Rubrivirga marina: one gene and its partner. The protein of the gene in region 1 binds, or shares a complex with, the protein of each later gene. Links are inferred from orthologs where the notes say so. Each region holds a gene or a part of one and is shown in the gene's direction. Other genes may lie near its edges.

Evidence for each region.
Region 2: the proteins of BSZ37_RS13260 (region 1) and smc are in contact, whole or in part, in a crystal structure (PDB 3ZGX), measured with the Bacillus subtilis proteins. The link is inferred for Rubrivirga marina from one-to-one orthologs.

Annotation. Positions count from the first base shown.
Region 1 is NZ_MQWD01000001.1:3,146,706-3,155,063, reverse strand. Bases 5,546-8,358 are described here. They hold BSZ37_RS13260 (segregation and condensation protein A), read left to right. Parts: upstream 5,546-6,473; coding sequence 6,474-7,244; downstream 7,245-8,358. Other genes in these bases: BSZ37_RS13250 (pseudouridine synthase), read left to right, coding at 7,884-8,358; scpB (SMC-Scp complex subunit ScpB), read left to right, coding at 7,244-7,906; BSZ37_RS13265 (NAD-dependent epimerase/dehydratase family protein), read left to right, coding at 5,546-6,397. Also shown: pyrF (orotidine-5'-phosphate decarboxylase), read right to left, coding at 1-229; BSZ37_RS13280 (acyl-CoA dehydrogenase family protein), read left to right, coding at 332-2,371; BSZ37_RS13275 (hypothetical protein), read left to right, coding at 2,543-4,000; BSZ37_RS13270 (M16 family metallopeptidase), read left to right, coding at 4,086-5,324; more of BSZ37_RS13265, read left to right, coding at 5,432-5,545. UniProt on the Bacillus subtilis protein: Participates in chromosomal partition during cell division. May act via the formation of a condensin-like complex containing Smc and ScpB that pull DNA away from mid-cell into both cell halves.
Region 2 is NZ_MQWD01000001.1:4,484,637-4,494,332, forward strand. The notes cover bases 3,633-7,783. They hold smc (chromosome segregation protein SMC), read left to right. Parts: upstream 3,633-4,028; coding sequence 4,029-7,583; downstream 7,584-7,783. Other genes in these bases: BSZ37_RS19185 (hypothetical protein), read left to right, coding at 7,668-7,783. In the rest of the region: BSZ37_RS19165 (ABC transporter permease), read left to right, coding at 1-1,322; BSZ37_RS19170 (hypothetical protein), read left to right, coding at 1,417-1,659; asnB (asparagine synthase B), read right to left, coding at 1,706-3,370; more of BSZ37_RS19185, read left to right, coding at 7,784-8,147; BSZ37_RS19190 (hypothetical protein), read left to right, coding at 8,206-9,696. UniProt on the Bacillus subtilis protein: Required for chromosome condensation and partitioning.

The DNA of each region.
Region 1 (8,358 bases):
CGTACGCCTCGAAGAAGGCGAGGTTGGGCTTGTAGGCCGCGGTGACGGCTTGGGTCGAATCCGTTATTGCAAGGCAAAACGCAACAGCGCCAGCCGCTCCACCTCGGGCGAACCGGGGGGGGAGACGGTCCGGGTCCGGGTCGAGGCCGACGCACAGGGGCGCGCCGGCCTCGGCGACCGCGTCGCGGAGGCGAACGGAAAACGGGGCGGGCGCGTTCAGGTCGGGCATGGCGGGAATCTCGCCCCGCCTTCGCACGCACGCCAACCGAGACCGACGGCCCGGGACCTACCTTGAGCTGTCAGAAAAGCGCTTCCAACCCACCCTTCCCCCATGTCCCTCCTTTCTTCGATGAAGGGCGTTTCCGCCCGAGACCAGCAGATGATCCGCGAGACCGAAACGATGTTCGGTCCGGAGCCCGACGAGATGGGGTTCATCAAGAACCTCTTCTGGGGGCGCATCCGTGAGGAGCTCGTCTTCCCGTACCCAGAGGCCTCGCCCGACGAGAAGGCCAAGGCCGACGCGCTCCTCGAGGAGCTCGAGACGTACCTCGACACCGAGCACCCCTCGATCCAGATCGATCAGGAGCAGGTGATCCCGGACTGGGTCATCCAGCGCCTGTTCGACATGGGCGTGATGGGGATGACGGTCCCCGAGGAGTACGGCGGCCTCGGCCTCGGCGTGGCGTCCTACAACCGCGTGCTGGAGGCGATCGGCCGGCGGTGCGGGTCGACCGCCGTGATGGTCTCGGCCCACCAGTCGATCGGGTGCAAGGCGCTCATGCTGTTCGGCACGGACGACCAGAAGGCCCGCTTCCTCCACATGGTGGCCCGGGAGAAGCTCTCCGGCTTCTGCCTGAGCGAGCCCCAGGTCGGGTCCGACGCCGCCGGCCAGGAGACCACCTGCGAGTGGAATGAGGACGAGGGCGTCTACATCCTCAACGGGGAGAAAAAGTGGATCACCTCGGGCGCGCTCTCCGGCCTCCTCACGGTGATGGCCAACCAGGAGGTGACGGACCCGAAGACGGGGAAGGTCAAGAAGGGCGTCTCCGCACTCATCGTGACGCCGGACATGGAGGGCGTCTCGTTCTTCCAGAAGAACCGCTCGAAGGCCGGCATCCGCGGGACGTGGCAGGCCCGCATTCGGTTCGAGAACGTGAAGGTGCCGAAGGAGAACTTGCTCCACCGCGAGGGCCAGGGACTCAAGGTGGCCCTTACGTGCCTGAACTACGGGCGGTGCACGCTCTCGGCCGGCGTCACCGGCGCGGCCAAGCAGGCCGCCGAGCAGGCCACGAAGTGGGTCCAGACGCGGTACCAGTTCCAGCGCCCTCTGGCCGACTTCGAACTCGTCCAGAAGCGGGTCGCGGAGATGCACGCGTTCTGCTTCGCCATGGACTCGATGCTCTACGCCGTCTGCGGCATGCTCGACCGGCACGACCCGGACATCATGGTCGAGACGGCGGCCTGCAAGTACTTCTGCTCGGAGGAGGGCTGGAACGTCATCGACTCGGCCATGCAGATCTATGGGGGCGAGGGCTACGTGACCGAGAACGAGTTCGAGCGGCTCTGGCGCGACAACCGGATCCACCGGATCGTCGAGGGCTCGAACGAGGTGATGCAGTCGTTCATCTTCGCCTACGGCGGCAAGCAACTCGCGGAGTACATGCTCGGCGTGCTCAATACGGTCGAGTGGAGCGACGACGAGACGGTCGGGGAGAACGTCTCCCGCATCCTCAAGGGCGCCTTCACGCCGTCGACGATCCGCCAGGGCACGCCCCTCGCGACGGAGATTTTCCTCGGCGTCAAGAAGGCGAAGCCGGACGTCACGCGGGTCCACCCGTCGCTCCGGTCGTTCGCCGAGCGGCTCGCGTCGCACGTCCAGACGCACACGCGCGAATTCAAGCTGGCCTCGAAGGAACTGGAGGAGGCCATCGTGTCGCGGCAGGCCGTCCAGGCCCGCCTCGCCGACAACGCGGTGCTGATGTTCGCTTGGAGCTGCGTCCTCTCGAAGCTCGACCAGCAGCTGGCGCGCGGCGCCCACGACGCCGAGTGGGAGCGCGACAAGCTCGCCGGGCTCCACTTCATGCACCTCGCCCACGAGCGGATCGAGGCCAACGTCCGCGGGCTCCACAAGAACTCGGACGACTCGATGCTCCGGGCCGCCGAGGCCGCGCTCAACTGGGTCGAGACGCTCCCGAACGAGGACTACTACATCCACGAGTCGTCGCCGATCGCGAAGGGGACGGGCCACCCGATCCAAGAGGCCTACATCAAGCAGTTCCCAGAGGACGGCGCGCCGTACACCCCGCGCCCCGACGGCGCCGCACCGACGGGCGACGGCGCCGTGAAGGCGGCCAAGCCGGTGAAGGCCTAGGCTCCGAGGGACCCCCGAGCGCCCCCGCCCGCCTCGACGCCGAGGCGGGCGGGGGCGCGGCACGTTCGGGCCGGGCGGGCGTGGGAGGCGGTATTCCGCGCGGATCCATGTCATCGGCTGGCGTCGGCGGCACGGCCGTAGCACCTTCCGAGACCGCCAGCCCCCGCCGCCATGCGCACGCTCGTCCTGCTCCTCCTCGTCGCCGTCGTGCCGGTCGCGGCGCAGGACCTCGGCGAGACCGAGTTCGCCAATACCGGAGCCGAAGAGGCCCAGGAGCCGTTTCTCCGCGGGCTCCTCCTGCTCCACTCGTTCGAGTACGACGACGCCCGCGAGGCCTTCCAGGAAGCCCGCCGGATCGACCCCGACTTCGCGATGGCGGCCTGGGGCGAGGCGATGACCCACAACCACCCGGTGTGGATGCAGCAGGACCGCGACGCCGCGCTCGAAGCGCTCGACGGTGTCGACGCCATGCCGGCCTCGGCACGCGAGCGGGCCTACCTGGCGACGCTCGACGCCCTCTACCGGGGCGACGCGTCGAAGGAGGACCGCGACGACGCATACGCCGAGGCCATGCGCCAGCTGGCCGCGGCCTATCCCGACGACCTCGACGCCCGCGCCTTCCACGCGCTCTCGGTCTTGGGGACGGCCCACGAGGGGCGCGACTTCACGACCTACATGACGGCGGCGGCCGTCGCCGAGGAGGTGTTCGACGAGAACCCCCAGCACCCGGGCGCGGCCCACTACCTCATCCACGCCTATGACGACCCGGTCCACGCCCCGCTCGGGCTCCGCCCGGCCCGCGTGTACGCCGAGGTGGCCCCGGCCGCCAGCCACGCGCTCCACATGCCGTCGCACATCTACCTCGCGCTCGGGATGTGGGAGGACGTGGAGCGGATGAACCGGCGGAGCTACGCCGCCGCCAAGGCCGGCACCGACCGCCGCGGCGAGCCGCTCAACGGCCACGGATGGCACGCCCTCTGGTGGTGGCACTACGCCGCGGACCAGCTTCAGGACCAGCCGCTCGCCGACAGCCTCTACGCCCTCGCCGAGGCGCACTACGCCGAGGACTCGGCTTCCTACACCCCGCTCGCGCACGTCGTCCGCATCCGGGCCCAGCAGCAGCCGTCAAACGAGGCCGACCCCATCCTCAGCCACGAGCCGCCGGACACCCAGAGCTTGAGCACGCTCGCCATCGACGCGCTCGCCCGCGGGGAGCGGCTGGCGGACACGGAGGGGAGCGCTGCCGCCCGGCCCGTCCTCGCCGCGCTCCAGGCGGCCATCGCAGCCGACGACGACCCCGGCTGGCAGGCCCGCGCGTCCGCGCTCCAACTCGAGGCCTACCTCGACCTCCTCGACGGCGACCCCGACCGCGCGCTCGACCTCGTCCGCGAGGCCGCCGCGCTCGAGGCGGCGGCACCGCTCACCTTCGGCCCGCCGACGCCGACGACGCCCGCGCACGAGTTCCTCGGCCTGCTCCTCCTCGAGTACGGCGACGACCCCGCCGAGGCGGCCGAGGCCTATCGCACGTCGCTGTCGCGCGCGCCCAATCGGCGCCAGTCGGCGTACGGTCTGGAGCGGGCGCAGCGTGCGGTGGAGCGCGCGGCGCAGGAGGCCGGGGACAGCCGGTAGCGGAGACGTGGCGAATCGCACGACCAGGCGGAACCGTCTCCGCGGCTCGGGATACGGGCCGCCGGTTATCAACGATCAGATCTCTTTGACTCCTTCCATCGATCGCACCGACCTCGACTCGGGCGTCCGCGTTCTGTCCGAGACCATCCCGTCCGTCGGCTCCGTCGCCGTCGGGGCGTGGGTGGACGCCGGGAGCCGCGACGAGACGCCCGCCGAGGGCGGCATCACGCACTTCATCGAGCACATGGTGTTCAAGGGGACCCGCCGCCGCCGCGGGTACCTCATCAACCAGCGGATGGAATCCGTCGGCGGCTACCTCAACGCGTTCACCTCGAAGGAGCACACGTGCTTCTACGCGCGTGGACTGAGCGAGCACCTCGGCCGCGGCCTCGAGTCGGTTCTCGACCTCGTCACCCAACCGACGCTGCCGCCGCGGGAGATCGAGAAGGAGAAGGACGTCGTGGTCGAGGAGATCAAGATGTACGAGGACGCCCCCGAGGACCACGTCTTCGACCACTACGAGGCCGCGCTCTACCCCGACCACCCGCTCGGGCGGCCGGTGATCGGGACGCCCGAGTCGGTCCGCTCGTTCACGCGCGACGACCTGGAACGGTACATCGGCCGGCACTACGTGCCGAACCGGCTCGTCATCTCCGTGGCCGGCAACGTGCAGCACGCCGACGTGGTCCGCCACGTCGACCGGCTGCTGGCCGGGTTCGAGCGCGCGCCGCAGCCGGCTGAGCGGGTCCCCTCGGAGGCCTACTCACCGGTCGACTTCACGGTCGAGCGCCCGATCCAGCAGGCCCACCTCGTCCTCGGCACGCGGGCCTTCGGGGCGAACGACCCGAGGCGGACGACCCTGTCGGTCCTCAACACGATCCTCGGTGGGGGGATGTCGAGCCGGCTCAACCAGAACATCCGCGAGAAGTACGGGTGGTGCTACTCGGTCTACTCGTTCGTCAACGTCCAGACCGACTCTGGCGACCTCGGCGTGTACATCGGCACGGACGCCTCGCGGGTGGACCGCTCCCGCACGCTCATCGAGCGCGAGCTCGGCAAGCTGGCGGAGAGCTCGGTGAGCGACCGGATGTTGTCGCGGGCCAAGCATCAGCTGAAGGGCTCCATCGTCCTCGGTCTGGAGAGCACGACGAACCGGATGCAGCGCCTCGGTCGCGTCGAGCTGACGACGGGGCGGATCGTGCCGGTCGACGAGGTGGTGGCCGAGATCGACGCCGTCACGGCCGACGGCGTCCGAGACCTGGCCGCCGAGCTCTTCGCGCCCGGCCGCTTCTCGTCCGCGCTGATTCTCCCGTCCGACGCGTAGCTGATTCAGCGTCGGATCTCACCGTCTGTTCGCAGCGTCGGCCCGATCTTCCGATCCCACTGGCCATCGCTGGCCTCCTTCCGACCGTCCTCTCGACTCCCGCCTTCATGGCTTTCCCGTTCGCTGGCCGTCCCGTCCTCGTCACCGGCGGCGCCGGGTTCATCGGCTCCCACGTCGCGGATCGGCTGCTCGCGGAGGGCTGCGAGGTCCACGTCATGGACGACCTCACCGGCGGGGTGCGGGAGAACGTGCCGGACGGCGCCGTCTTCCACGAAGTCGACATCCGGTCGCCGGAGGCCGCCGCGCTGTTCGCCGAGCACGAGTTCGCCGCCCTGTGCCACCTCGCGGCCCAGATGGACGTTCGTAGGTCCGTGGCCGACCCGCGGTTCGACGCCGACGTCAATGTCCTCGGGTTCCTGAACCTCCTCGAGGCCGGGCGCCAGACGGGCCTTGAGAAGGTTGCGTTCGCCTCCACGGGCGGCGCGATCTACGGCGAGCCGGACCCGACCGTCAACGACGGCGGCCCCCAGCCGGAGAGCCACCCCACGCGGCCGATGTCGCCCTACGGGATCACGAAGCTCGTCAGCGAGCACTACCTCCGGTTCTACAGCCAGACCTACGGGCTCGACTACGCCGCGCTCCGGTTCGGCAACGTGTACGGCCCGCGGCAGAACCCGCACGGCGAGGCCGGCGTGGTCGCCATCTTCGCGCAGCGGCTCCTCCGCGGCGAGCCGGTCACGATCAACGGCGAGGGCACGCAGACCCGAGACTACGTCTTCGTAGGCGACGTCGTCCGCGCGTTCGTGGCCGCGCTCGCCCGCGAGGGCTCGGGCGTCTACAACGTGGGCACGGGTGTCGAGACCGACGTGAACGCGCTGTTCCGTCACATCAACCGCTTCACCGGCGCCGACGCCGAGGAGGTCCACGGGCCGGCCAAGCCGGGCGAGCAGCAGCGGAGCGTCCTCGACATCTCCCACACATCCGAGTCGCTCGACTGGCGGCCCGAGGTGGACGTGGAGGCCGGCCTCGGGCGGACCGTCGAGTGGTTCAAGGAGCGCGAGGCCGCGGCGTAGGGACACGGGAAAAACCCGCGGCCAGCGCGCGAGGCGGGGCGGGACGGCCGTAGCTTTGGCAAAGCCGTCCCCCCGCATGCACCGCGTCCAGCTCGACCAGTTCGAAGGGCCGCTCGACCTCCTGCTCTTCTTTATCCGGCGGGACGAGATCGACGTCCACGACATCCCGATCGCGCGGATCGCGGACGAGTACCTCGAGGCGGTCCGTGTGCTGGAGCACGTCGACCTCGACGCCGCGGCCGACTTCATCTACACGGCCGCGCTGCTGATCCAGATCAAGGCCCGGATGCTGATGCCGCGGCCCGAGCTGGACGACGAGGGCGAGCCCATCGACCCACGGAAGGAGCTCGTCGAGCGGCTGATCGAGTACGTCCGTTACAAGGAGGCCGCCGGGAACCTGGAGGGGAGATTCGAGGCGCGTCAGCGTCTCCGCACCCGGGGCCAGGCGGCGGATCAACGCGACGAGCTGGCACCACCGGTCGAACAGACGTACCGCGCGACCATCTTCGACCTCGTCGCGGCTCTGGGAGCGGCTGTGGAGCGGGCCGCGGCCGAGTCCGAGATCATCCGGCACGAGGTGGCCCGCGAGTCGTTCGCCATCGACGTGCAGAGGTCCTGGGTGCTGAGTCGGGTGGAGGGGGGAGGCGCCTCGTTTCAGGCGCTGGTCGCCCGCCGTAGCAAGTCATTTGTGATCGTCACGTTCCTTGCTGTGCTCGACCTCGCGCAGCGTCAGGCGATCCGCCTCGTCTTCGGGCTCGACCCGCAGGACTTCGCCGTCGAGCCCGTCGAGGCCGTTACGTCCGTCGACGACACGCGGTCCGACGAATCGCTTTCTGCCGCCGCGTGATGGAGCCCGTCCTCACCGCCGACCCGTTCGATCAGGCCGTGGAGGCGCTGATCTTCGCGAGCGACGTGCCGCTCCGGCCCGAGGACGTGGCGCGCGCCTACGGCGAGGTGACCGGCACGGAGCACACGGTTGCTGAGGTGGAGGAGGCCGTCGGCCGGCTGAACGCGGCCTACCGGACGGGGGGGCGGGCCTTCCGGATCCAGCGCTGGGCGGGCGGGCTGCGGATGGCGACCGTCGAGGAGGTCCACCCGTTCGTGAGCGCCCTGTATGAAGACGACGAGGCCAAGCGGCTGTCGCGCTCGCTCCTGGAAACGTTGGCCGTTATTGCATACAAGCAACCCGTCACCCGGCCCGAAGTCGACCACGTCCGCGGCGTCAGCTCGGACTACGCGCTCCGCCAGTTGTTGGAGCGCGACTTCGTGACGATCGCGGGCAGGGGAGAGGGGATCGGCCGGCCGCTGCTCTACGCCACGACCGACCGTTTCTTGGAGCAGTTCGGCCTCGACGCGCTCGACGCGCTGCCCACTCCGCGCGAGATCGAGGACCTCCTCGCCGATCCCGCGTTCAATCGGGAGCGGGCGAAGCTCCTCGCCGAGATGACCGCCCCTTCCCTCGTCACGCCCGCAACCGATCCCGACGATGTCGAAACGGACCAAGAATGACTCGGTCCGCCGGCGCCACCAGGCCGAGCGGAAGCAGCGCCAGTCGGACTCGCTGGAGACGGCGTCCCGGCCGGACGACGCGGGGCCGATGCGGCTCAACCGCTACCTGGCGCGGGCCGGCGTCGCCTCGCGTCGCGACGCCGACGAGATCATCGCCGCGGGCCGCGTCAAGGTCAACGGCGCGGTCACAACCGAGATGGGCGTCAAGGTGTCCGACCACGACGCGGTCGAGGTCGACGGCCAGCCGATCCAGCCGACCGACCTCGCCTACGTCCTCCTCAACAAGCCGGTCGACACGCTCACGACCGTCTCCGACGACCGCGGGCGGAAGACCGTCCTCGACCTCGTCACGATTCCGAAGCGCCTCAAGGACGCCCTCTTCCCGGTCGGCCGCCTGGACAAAGACACCACAGGCGCGCTCCTCCTGACGACCGACGGGGAGTTGGCCCATC
Region 2 (9,696 bases), 1.3 Mb from region 1 along the record:
TCGCGTACCTCCAGACACAGAGCTGGGTCGGCGCGGCGGCGTTCGTCGGGGGGACGGCCGCCGTGTTCGCCCTCCTCGCGCTCGCGGCCACGCTCGTCCGGGCCGTCGTCCGCCGCGTCGTCCGCCCCGGCCTGCCGTGGGCGTGGCGGCAGGGGTTGTCGAACCTCCACGCGCCGGGCAACCAGACGCTCGTCCTCCTCTTGACGATGGGCCTCGGTGTCTTCCTCGTCCTCGCGCTCGGCCTCGTCCAGCGGTCGATCCTCGAACAGGTCGCGCTCCCGTCCCAGGAGGCCGGCGCGCCCGACGTGGTGCTGTTCGACGTGCAGCCGACGCAGGTCGACAGCCTCCGTGGGATCGTCGAGTCACAGGGCCTGCCGGTCGTCGACGAGGTCCCGCTCGTGTCGATGCGGATCGCCGCGCTCAACGGCGTGGCGGTCGACACCCTCAGCGAACGGGCCGACAGCTCGTTCGCGGGGACGGACGGCGGGCCGGAGCGGTGGGCGCTCCGCCGCGAGTACCGCTCGACCTACCGGTCCGAGACCGTCGACTCGGAGACCGTCGTCGCCGGCACCTTCGTGGGGACCGCCGGGGCGGACGACGCCGTGGTCCCGGTTTCGCTGGAGTCCGAGCTCGCGCTCGACCTCGCCGTCGGCGTCGGCGACCGGATCACGTGGGACGTGAGCGGGGCCGAGATCGAGACCGAGATCACGAGCCTCCGCGAGGTCGACTGGGCGCGCGTCTCGCCCAACTTTTTCGCCGTCTTCCCGGCCGGCCCGCTCGACGAGGCGCCGCAGACGTCGATCCTCCTCGTCCGCGCCGGCTCGCCGGAGGCCTCAGCGCGGCTCCAGTCGGCGGCGGTCGAGGCGTTCCCGAACGTGTCGGCCGTCGACGTCCGCCTCGTGCTGGCGCTCATCGACCGCGTGTTGGGGCGCGTCGCGTTCGTCCTCCGGTTCATGGCCCTGTTCGCCGTGGCGACCGGCCTGGTGGTGCTGGCGGGCGCCGTCCGCGTGGCGCTCGCGCAGCGGACGCGCGAGGCCGTCGTGCTACGGACGCTCGGCGCCAGCCGCGCGCAGGTCCGGCGGATCCTGGTGGCCGAGTACGCCCTCCTCGGCGTCCTCGCCGCGCTGACGGGCGGCCTGCTCGCCGTCGCCGGGGCGTGGGGGCTGGCCCGCTTCGCGTTCCAGATCCCGTTCGCGCCCGACGTAACGTGGCTCTTGTGGGCGTTGCTGGTAGTCCCGCTCCAGACGGTCGCCGTCGGTCTCGCGGGCAGCCGCGGTGCGCTCCGCCAGCCGCCGCTGGCGGTGCTGAGAGCGGAGGGCTAAGCACGGGAGGCTTTCGTGCCCCTACCCGGTGGCGACGTTTCAGGGCTCGGGGACATGTTGGGGGCCGCCTTCCCCCTCGCGCCCGATGCCGCGAGTGTACCAAGACGACGTCGCCCGCCTCCTCCGCCGACGCGGATGGGCCAAAGGAGCGGCGGGCAACGACGGTCGGTTCATCGAGTGTCTCAAGTACCTCGGCGTGACGCGGCGCGACGGGACGACGAATACGGACCTCGTCCGCAACGGCCAGGAGGTCGGCGGCGCGCTCGCCAGCCTGGGGCGCGGGGAGATCAAGGCCGAGGCGACCGACCTGATCCGCACCTTGCGGCTCCCGGACTGACCCGCCTCGGTCCCTCCGTCGAGACACCGAGGCGGGCGGGGTCGGCTCAATAGGCCTCGACGTGGACGCCCGCGACGGCCCGACCGCTCGGGTCGGCGGACGACTCGAAGGACGCGTCCCAGGCGAGGGCCTCCGGCGTCGAGCACGCGACGGACTTGCCGCTGGGGACGGTCCGCGCGCAGGCGTCGTGGGGGTAGTGCTCCTCGAAGATCGTCCGGTAGAGGTAGCCCTCCTTCGTGTCCGGCGTGTGGATCGGGAAGCGGAACGCGGCGCTCGCCATCTGCTCGTCGCTCACCTCGCGCTCGGCCCAGTCCTTCAGCGAGTCGATCCACGAGTAGCCGACGCCGTCGGAGAACTGCTCCTTCTGGCGCCACGCGACGGACGCCGGGAGCATGTCCTCGAACGCCTCGCGGAGGATGTGTTTTTCCATTTTGCCCTCGCTCGGGCGCTTCGCCTCGGGGTTCAGGCGCATGGCGACGTCCATGAACCGCTGGTCCAAAAACGGGACGCGCGCCTCGACGCCCCACGCGGCCATCGCCTTGTTCGCGCGGAGGCAATCGAACAGGTGGAGCCGGTCGAGCTTGCGGACGGTCTCCTCGTGGAACTGCTGGGCGTCGGGCGCCTTGTGGAAGTAGAGGTAGCCGCCGAAGATCTCGTCGGCCCCCTCGCCCGAGAGCACCATCTTGATGCCCATGGCCTTGATCCGCCGCGCCATGAGGTACATCGGCGTCGCCGCGCGGATCGTCGTGACGTCGTAGGTCTCGAGGTGACGGATCACGGAGGGCACGGCGTCGATCCCCTCCTCGACCGTGAAGTGGAGCGTGTGGTGCTCCGTCCCGATGTACGCGGCGACCTCCTGGGCGGCCTTGAGGTCCGGGCTGCCTTCGAGGCCGATGGCGAACGAGTGGAGGTGGGGCCACCACGCCTCCTGCTGGTCGTCGGCCTCGACGCGCTTGTGGGAGTACTTCTGCGCGAGCGCCGCCGTGATCGAGGAGTCCAGCCCGCCGGACAGGAGCACGCCGTACGGCACGTCGGTCATGAGCTGGCGCTTGACGGCCGCGTCGAGCGCCTCGCGGACGGCCTCGGGCGCGGCGCCGTTGTCCTTGACGGGCTCGTACTCCATCCAGTCCCGCGTGTAGTAGCGGACGGGCTCGCCGACTCTGCTGTCGAGGACGTGGCCCGGAGGGAACGTCTCGATCTGCTTGCAGACCGGCACGAGCGCCTTCATCTCGGACGCCACGTACAGCGTCCCGTGCTCGTCGCGACCGGTGTAGAGCGGCATCACGCCCATCGGGTCGCGCGCGATGAGGTACCGGTCCTGCTCCGCGTCGTAGAGGACGAAGGCGAAGATGCCGACGAGCGTGTCGAGGAAATCGGCCCCGTGCTCCTGGTACAGGGCGAGGATGACCTCGCAGTCGGAGTCGGTCTGGAACTCGAAGGGCTCCGACAGCCCGGCCCGCAACTCGCGGTGGTTGTAGATCTCGCCGTTGACCGCGAGGGCGTGCGTGCCCGCCGGGTTGAGGAGCGGCTGCGCCCCGTGGATCACGTCGACGATGGCGAGCCGCTCATGCGCGAGCACGGCCTTGTCGGTGGCGTAGACGCCGGACCAGTCGGGGCCGCGGTGGCGCTGGAGGCCGCTCAGGCGGACGGCCGTCTGGCGCGCGGCGGCGGGGTCAGTGGCGAGGTCGAGGAGTCCGAGGATGGAGCACATGGGTCCGGGGGTGGAGATCGGGCGGGGCGGGCAAAAAAAAGCGGCCCCTCCTGAAGTGGAGGGGCCGCTCGGGTCGGTGTGTGGGGTCTGCCTTAGACCAACGCACGCCGGCACTCGCGCCTCCTCCAGGAGACGGGATTGCGATTGGCGTTGTTGAGAATCCGGGTCAAGGCAGGGCGCCGGTCGGTTGCCTTCACGATATCGCCAGAATCGGCGACGGGTCAAGGGGCGACGGGCTTTTCCCCTGGAGCCGTTGTCCCCCACCAGTTGGCCGGGGCGGCCACTCGGCCCATGTGCCCAGTCCGAGACGGGGAAGCGACGTTTCGAACGTCCGATTGTGAATCCGACGGCTTCGTGACACGAATCCCACATCTTCCCGTAGGATAGGGCAAGGGAAGCCGCCGCACGACGTCCATCTGCGCAGCGGCACCTGGGGCGCGGGGGCCGTGGTGGGACCCCGCGCCCCGCCCTTTGGGGCGGCCCCGGCGGTCGGCAGACGCCGCGCCGGGGCCCGCCACAAAGGGATTGGGGCCCGAGCCAACGGCCGCGAGTCGCCCCGCCTCGGCACCGAGGCAGAGGGAGTCGGCCACGGCTCGCTCCACGTCGAAGGGCACGCCGGGCTGTCGATATCTTCCGGGCCTCCCCCGGACCCCGCCCCGTGTACCTCAGCCGGCTCGACCTCCACGGCTTCAAGAGCTTCGCCCAGAAGACGTCCGTGGACTTCTCCCCCGGCGTCACGGCCATCGTGGGGCCCAACGGGTGCGGCAAGTCGAACGTGATCGACGCCGTGCGGTGGGTCCTCGGCGAGCAGCGGTCGCGGCTTCTGCGGAGCGAGTCGATGGCCGGCGTCATCTTCAACGGGTCGTCGGGGAAGAAGCCGCTCGGGATGGCTGAGGTCTCGCTGACGGTCGAGAACACGCGCGGCGTCCTCCCCACGGAGTATTCGGAGGTCACAGTCACGCGCCGGCTCTACCGCAACGGCGACTCGGAGTACCTCCTCAACGGGACGGTCTGCCGGCTCCGGGACATCCTCGACCTGTTCATGGACACCGGGATGGGCGCCGGGGCCTACTCCGTCATCGAGCTGTCGATGGTCGAGGACATCCTCTCGGAGCAGGCCGACGACCGCCGCCGGCTGTTCGAGGAGGCCGCGGGCGTGACGAAGTACAAGCGCCGCCGCGCGCAGGCCCTCCGCAAGCTCGACTCGACGCAGGCCGACCTGACCCGCCTCGACGACATCATCGAGGAGGTCGACAAGCAGGTCCGGTCGCTGTCGCGCCAGGCCCAGAAGGCCGCGCGGCACGAACGACTGGCGACGCGCCTCCGCCGGCTCGAACTGGCCCTCGCGGCGCACGACGTGACGCGGCTCCAGGACGAGCGCGACCGGCTTGAGGCCGCGGTCCAGGAAAAGGGCACCGAGGCGGAGGGACTCGGGGCGAAGGTGGCCGCGGGCGAGGCCCAGATCGAGGGCGCGCGGACGGCGCTCGTGGGGCTCGAACAAGACATGGCGAAGGCCGCCCGCGCGCTCCAGACGCACGCCGAGACGGTCCAGAAGCTGGAGGCCGAGATCCGCCTCGGCGACGAGCGCCAGTCGGCCGGGCGGCGGGCCCTCGAGCGGATCGCGCGCGAGCGCGACGCCGACGCGGTCCGCGCGGCCGACGCGGAGCGGGACGAGGCCGAGGCCGCCCAGCGGATCGAGACGGCCGAGGCCGCGCTCGCCGAGCGCGACGCGGCGCTCCTCGTGGCGGAGGGGGAGCGGACGGAGGCGCGCGACGCGGCGGAAACGGCCCGACAGAACGCGCAGTCGGCGCGGGCGACGGCGGCAGAGGCGACCGGGGCGCTCCGCGACGCCGAGCGGGCCGTGGAGCGTGCCCGCGACCGCCGCGCGTTTCTGGAGCAGGACGCCGAGCGTGTCGCCGCCGAGCGCCAGCAGCTCGCCGACGCGCCGGAAGCCAAGACCGATCGTGCGCCGCTCAACGATGCCGAGTCTGCCCTCGACGCGGCCAACACAACGCTGACGCGAGCCGTCGAGGCCCGAGACGCCGCGCGCGCCGCGTTCGAGGCCGCCGACGCCGACCGGCAGCACGCCCGCGCCGCCGCCCAGGCCGCGAAGGCGGAGGCCGACCTCCTCCAGGCGCTCGTCGAGGCCGGCCCGGGGGGCGACGGCGCCGTCGCGTTCCTCGTCGCGCATCCCGATGTCGAAGCGCCTCTCCTGGCCGAGGTTGTCGGGGCGAAGGAAGCGGACCGGCTCGCACTCGACGCGGCGCTCGGCGCGTGGTCGCAGGCCCTCGTCGTCCCGGACGAGGACGCCGCCGACGCCGCCATCGGCCGGCTGCGGGCGGCGGATCAAGGACGGGCGACGTTTCTCGTCCTCTCGCGCGTCGGCAAATCGCAGACGGAGCGATCGCCGGTGCCGCCGGGCGCGACGCCCGCACTTGACCTCGCCCGCGCCGACGAACGGTACACGCCGCTGCTCCAGGCGCTCCTCGGCAACACGTTTGTGGTCGAGTCCATGGTCAAGGCTAGGTCGCTGCGCGACGCCTACCCCGTCGCCCGGTTCGTGACGCGCGAGGGCGCGTGGACCGACGCGAGCGGCGCCGTCCACGGCGGGAGCCCGACCCCCTCGGACGCCGCCGGGCGGATGGGCGTCCGCGAACGGCAGGCCGAGGCGGCCGACGTGCTCGACGCCGCCGAGCGCGCCCGGGAGGCCGCCGAGCAAACCGCCGAGGCGGCCCGAGCCGACCGCGACGAGGCCGAGACGGCCCGCCGTCAGGCGGAGTCAGACCGCGATCGGGCGCGCGACGCGCGGGACAAGGCCCGCGACGCCGTCACCCGTGCCGAGGCCGCCGCGCAGGCCCAGGAGGCCCAGTCCGCCCGCCTCGGCGCCCGTGCGGAGGAGATCCGTCAACAGATCGCCGCCCTCCCCGAGACGGAGGCCTTGGAGGACGCTGTCGCCGCGCGCCAACTCGAAGCGTCCGACGCCCACGCGCGACAGGCCATGGCCGACGCCGCGCTCGACGACGCGCAGAAAGCCCGCCAGTCCGCCGAGGCCGCGTGGAGCGACGCCCGACTCGCACACGCCCGGTCGCAGTCGGCGGCCCAGGCCGCCCGTGAGGCCCGCGACCGCGCCGCGCAGACGCGCGCCGACATCGCCCGCCGCCAGGCCGACCGCGACGCCGAGGCGGGGCGGGTCCGCGCCGAGATCGCTGAGGCGGCCGGCTCTGCCGAGGCGGTCACGCAACAGCTCGACGCCGAGCGCCGCAAGACGGACGACCTCCAGCAGCGCGCGTCCGACGCCGAGACGGCCGTCCTCGAAGGCCGGGCGCGCATCGCCGACGCCGAGCGCGCGCTCCGCGAGATCCGCCAGGCCCGGGAGGCCGCCGCGACGGCCCGCGCCGACGCCGAGCGCCGCCTCGCCGAGGTCTCGACCCGCCAGGAGACGACGCTCGAACGGCTCGACGAGGAGCACGGCGCCGACCTCGACGAGGCCAACGCCGAGCTCGACCGGCTCCAGGCCGAGGAGTCGTTCCGGCCCGAGACGGCCCGCGCCGAGATCCCCGACCTCCGCCAGAAGATCCGAGCGCTCGGCGCCGTCAACGCGCTCGCGCTCGAGAGCTACGAGACCGAGCAGGAGCGCCTGAGCTTCCTCCAGGAGCAGCGTGCCGACCTCGCCTCGGCGGAATCCTCGCTCCTCGAGACGATCCGCGAGATCAACGAGACGGCCCGCCAGCGCTTCGACGAGACGTTCACGCAGGTCCGCGCGGCGTTCCAGAAGATCTTCTCGGACCTCTTCGGCGGCGACGCCTCGGCCGACGTGGCCCTCGACGGCGACGACCCGCTGGAAGCGCCGGTCACCATCACGGCCCGGCCGAAGGGCAAGCGGCCCGTCTCGCTGACCCAGCTCTCGGGCGGCGAGAAGACGCTCACGGCCACGGCGCTCCTCTTCGCCATCTACCTCGTCAAGCCGAGCCCGTTCTGCATCCTCGACGAGGTCGACGCCCCGCTCGACGACGCGAACGTGGGCCGGTTCATGCGCCTCATCCGGTCGTTCGCCGACTCGACGCAGTTCATCCTCGTCACCCACAACAAGCTGACGATGGAGGCCGCCGACCGGATGTACGGCGTGACGATGCCGACGCCGGGCATCAGCCGGCTCGTCGGCGTCCGGTTCGACGAGGCGGAGGGCGCCGCCGTCGAGGCCGAGCCGGCGTAGCCCCTCCGCCTCGACGCCGAGGCGGAGGGAGCCGGCATGTCCCGGCGCGCGGGGGCGCATGCCGTTGTGCCCTTGAAGCGTCGTTTGCAGCGCGCCACCTTCGGCGCACTCGCGCTCCGCTCCGATATGCCGAACGTCGTGCTCCTCCTCGCCGCACTGGCATTCGCCGGGTGCGACGTCTTCGAGTCGAGCGAACCGGTCGCATTCACACGGATTGCCCTCCCCGCCCGCCCGGTGCTCGTCAACGGGACGACCGTGGTCCGAGGAGACTACCAGCTCAGCGCCTTCACGCGATCGGTGAACGACAGCCTGATCTCGGTCCCGACCATCGACTTCGACCGCCAGACGGTCCTGGGGGTGTTTTATGGGGGATCGTTCCACGCGGGCTGCCGCGGAAACGTGGAGACCATCGAGGGCATCCGGTTGGCGGGCGACGCGCTCATCGTCGAGGTCGGCCCGCTACCGGACCTGGGTCCGTGCCGGGCCATCGTGTATCCGTCCGACATGGTCGTGGTCAACGCGCGGGCCACGTCGGTGCGGTTCGTCGGGGCGGTCCCGCAGTAGAGCACGGGAACGGCCCGGTGGGGCTCCGGCGTAGCTTGGCCGTCTCCCCCCGACCGCTATGCCCGACGCGCTCGACTCGACCGCCGAGGCCCTCTCCCGACGGCTCCTCGCCACGGCCCCCGCCGACCGGCCCCGCACGGCGCTCGACGTGGACGGCCTGCCGGCGCCGGTCGCCCACCTGCTCCGCGCCCGGCTCGCCCTCGCCGTCGACGACGCGGCCCCGCGGGCGTCCGAGTGGATCGGTGGGAGCGACGTCGAGGCGGCGGCGGCCGACTGGCGCGAGGCGGCCACGCGGGCCGTCCGCTTCCCCGCCACCGTTTGGGCCGACGCCGTCCGCCAGGCCGTTCGCCTCGCCCTGGCCCACCTCGTCCGCCCCGCCGCGACGCTCGCCGACGCCGCGTTCGAGGGCGAGACCGGGCCGCTGCCGATCGGGGTCGCGCTCGACCGGGCCCGCGCGTTCGGCCCGTATCCGTACCTCCCGCAGATCGCCGCTCGTTACGCCGAGCGGAAGGGGGTCGAGGCGCTCGGGCGCGACGAGTTCGCCGGACTCCTCCAACGGATCGACCGCCGGATGGTCTCGACGTTCGGCCCGGCCGACTGGATGACGCTCCTCGGGCCGCTCGTCGCGCTCGTTGGCCCCGTCGGCTCGCCGCCGGGGACGATCCCGACGGGCCTGCTCCGTCCGCTCTTCGAGGCCCGCGGCGCCGACAGCCTCGCCGACGTGCTCGACGGGATCGACGCGGTCACGGCCGACGAGCTCCGCGCCCGCCTCGGCGCCACGCTCACGCCCGACGAGCCGGACCCCACGCCCGAAGCGCGGGTTGAGGACCCGACCGCCGGGACGCCCGAGCCGTCGGCCCCGCAGCCCTCGGCTCCCCCGTCTGCCCTCCCCGCCGACACGGCGGAGGCCGACGAGCCACCCGATCTCGAGTCCGAGTCGGCCCCCACCACGGAGGCCGCCGCGAGCGAGCCCCCCGACTCGCCTTCGGCGGCCGGGGAAACCGGCACTCTCGAATCGTCGAGCGAGTCGCAGCGCGCCATCGCCACGGCGCCACCGGACCTTCACGCCCCGCCCTTGCCGCCCGTCGCGGACGGCGTCCGCCCGCCTGCGATCGGCTCGAGGTATCAGTCACCGGAGTACGACGAGGCCCACGACTCCGAGGTGCTCGGCCCCGCCCGGCCCGCCGCACCACCGCCCGGACCGGAGCCCGATGAGCCGGAGGGCGAGGACGGGATGGACGAGGTCCGCGACGTCATCGCTGCGCCGAGGGAAGACCCGCGCGCGCCCGACGTCCCGGTGCTGGACCTCCCCGACGAGACCCACGAGGCGGACGCGGAAGTCTCGGATGACCTGCCACCCGTCCTCGCCGACGAGCCCCCCGCCCCGACGACGGCCGAGGCGCACGAGGGTGACGAGGAGCCGTTGTGGATGCGGATCGCCCGGCGCCAAGCCGAGCCGGCAGCCGGGGCCCGGGATGCCGAGGAGCCTCCTGCCGAAGACAGCGCGCCCGACGACGAGCCGCTCTGGAAACGGTTCGCCGCCTCAGAG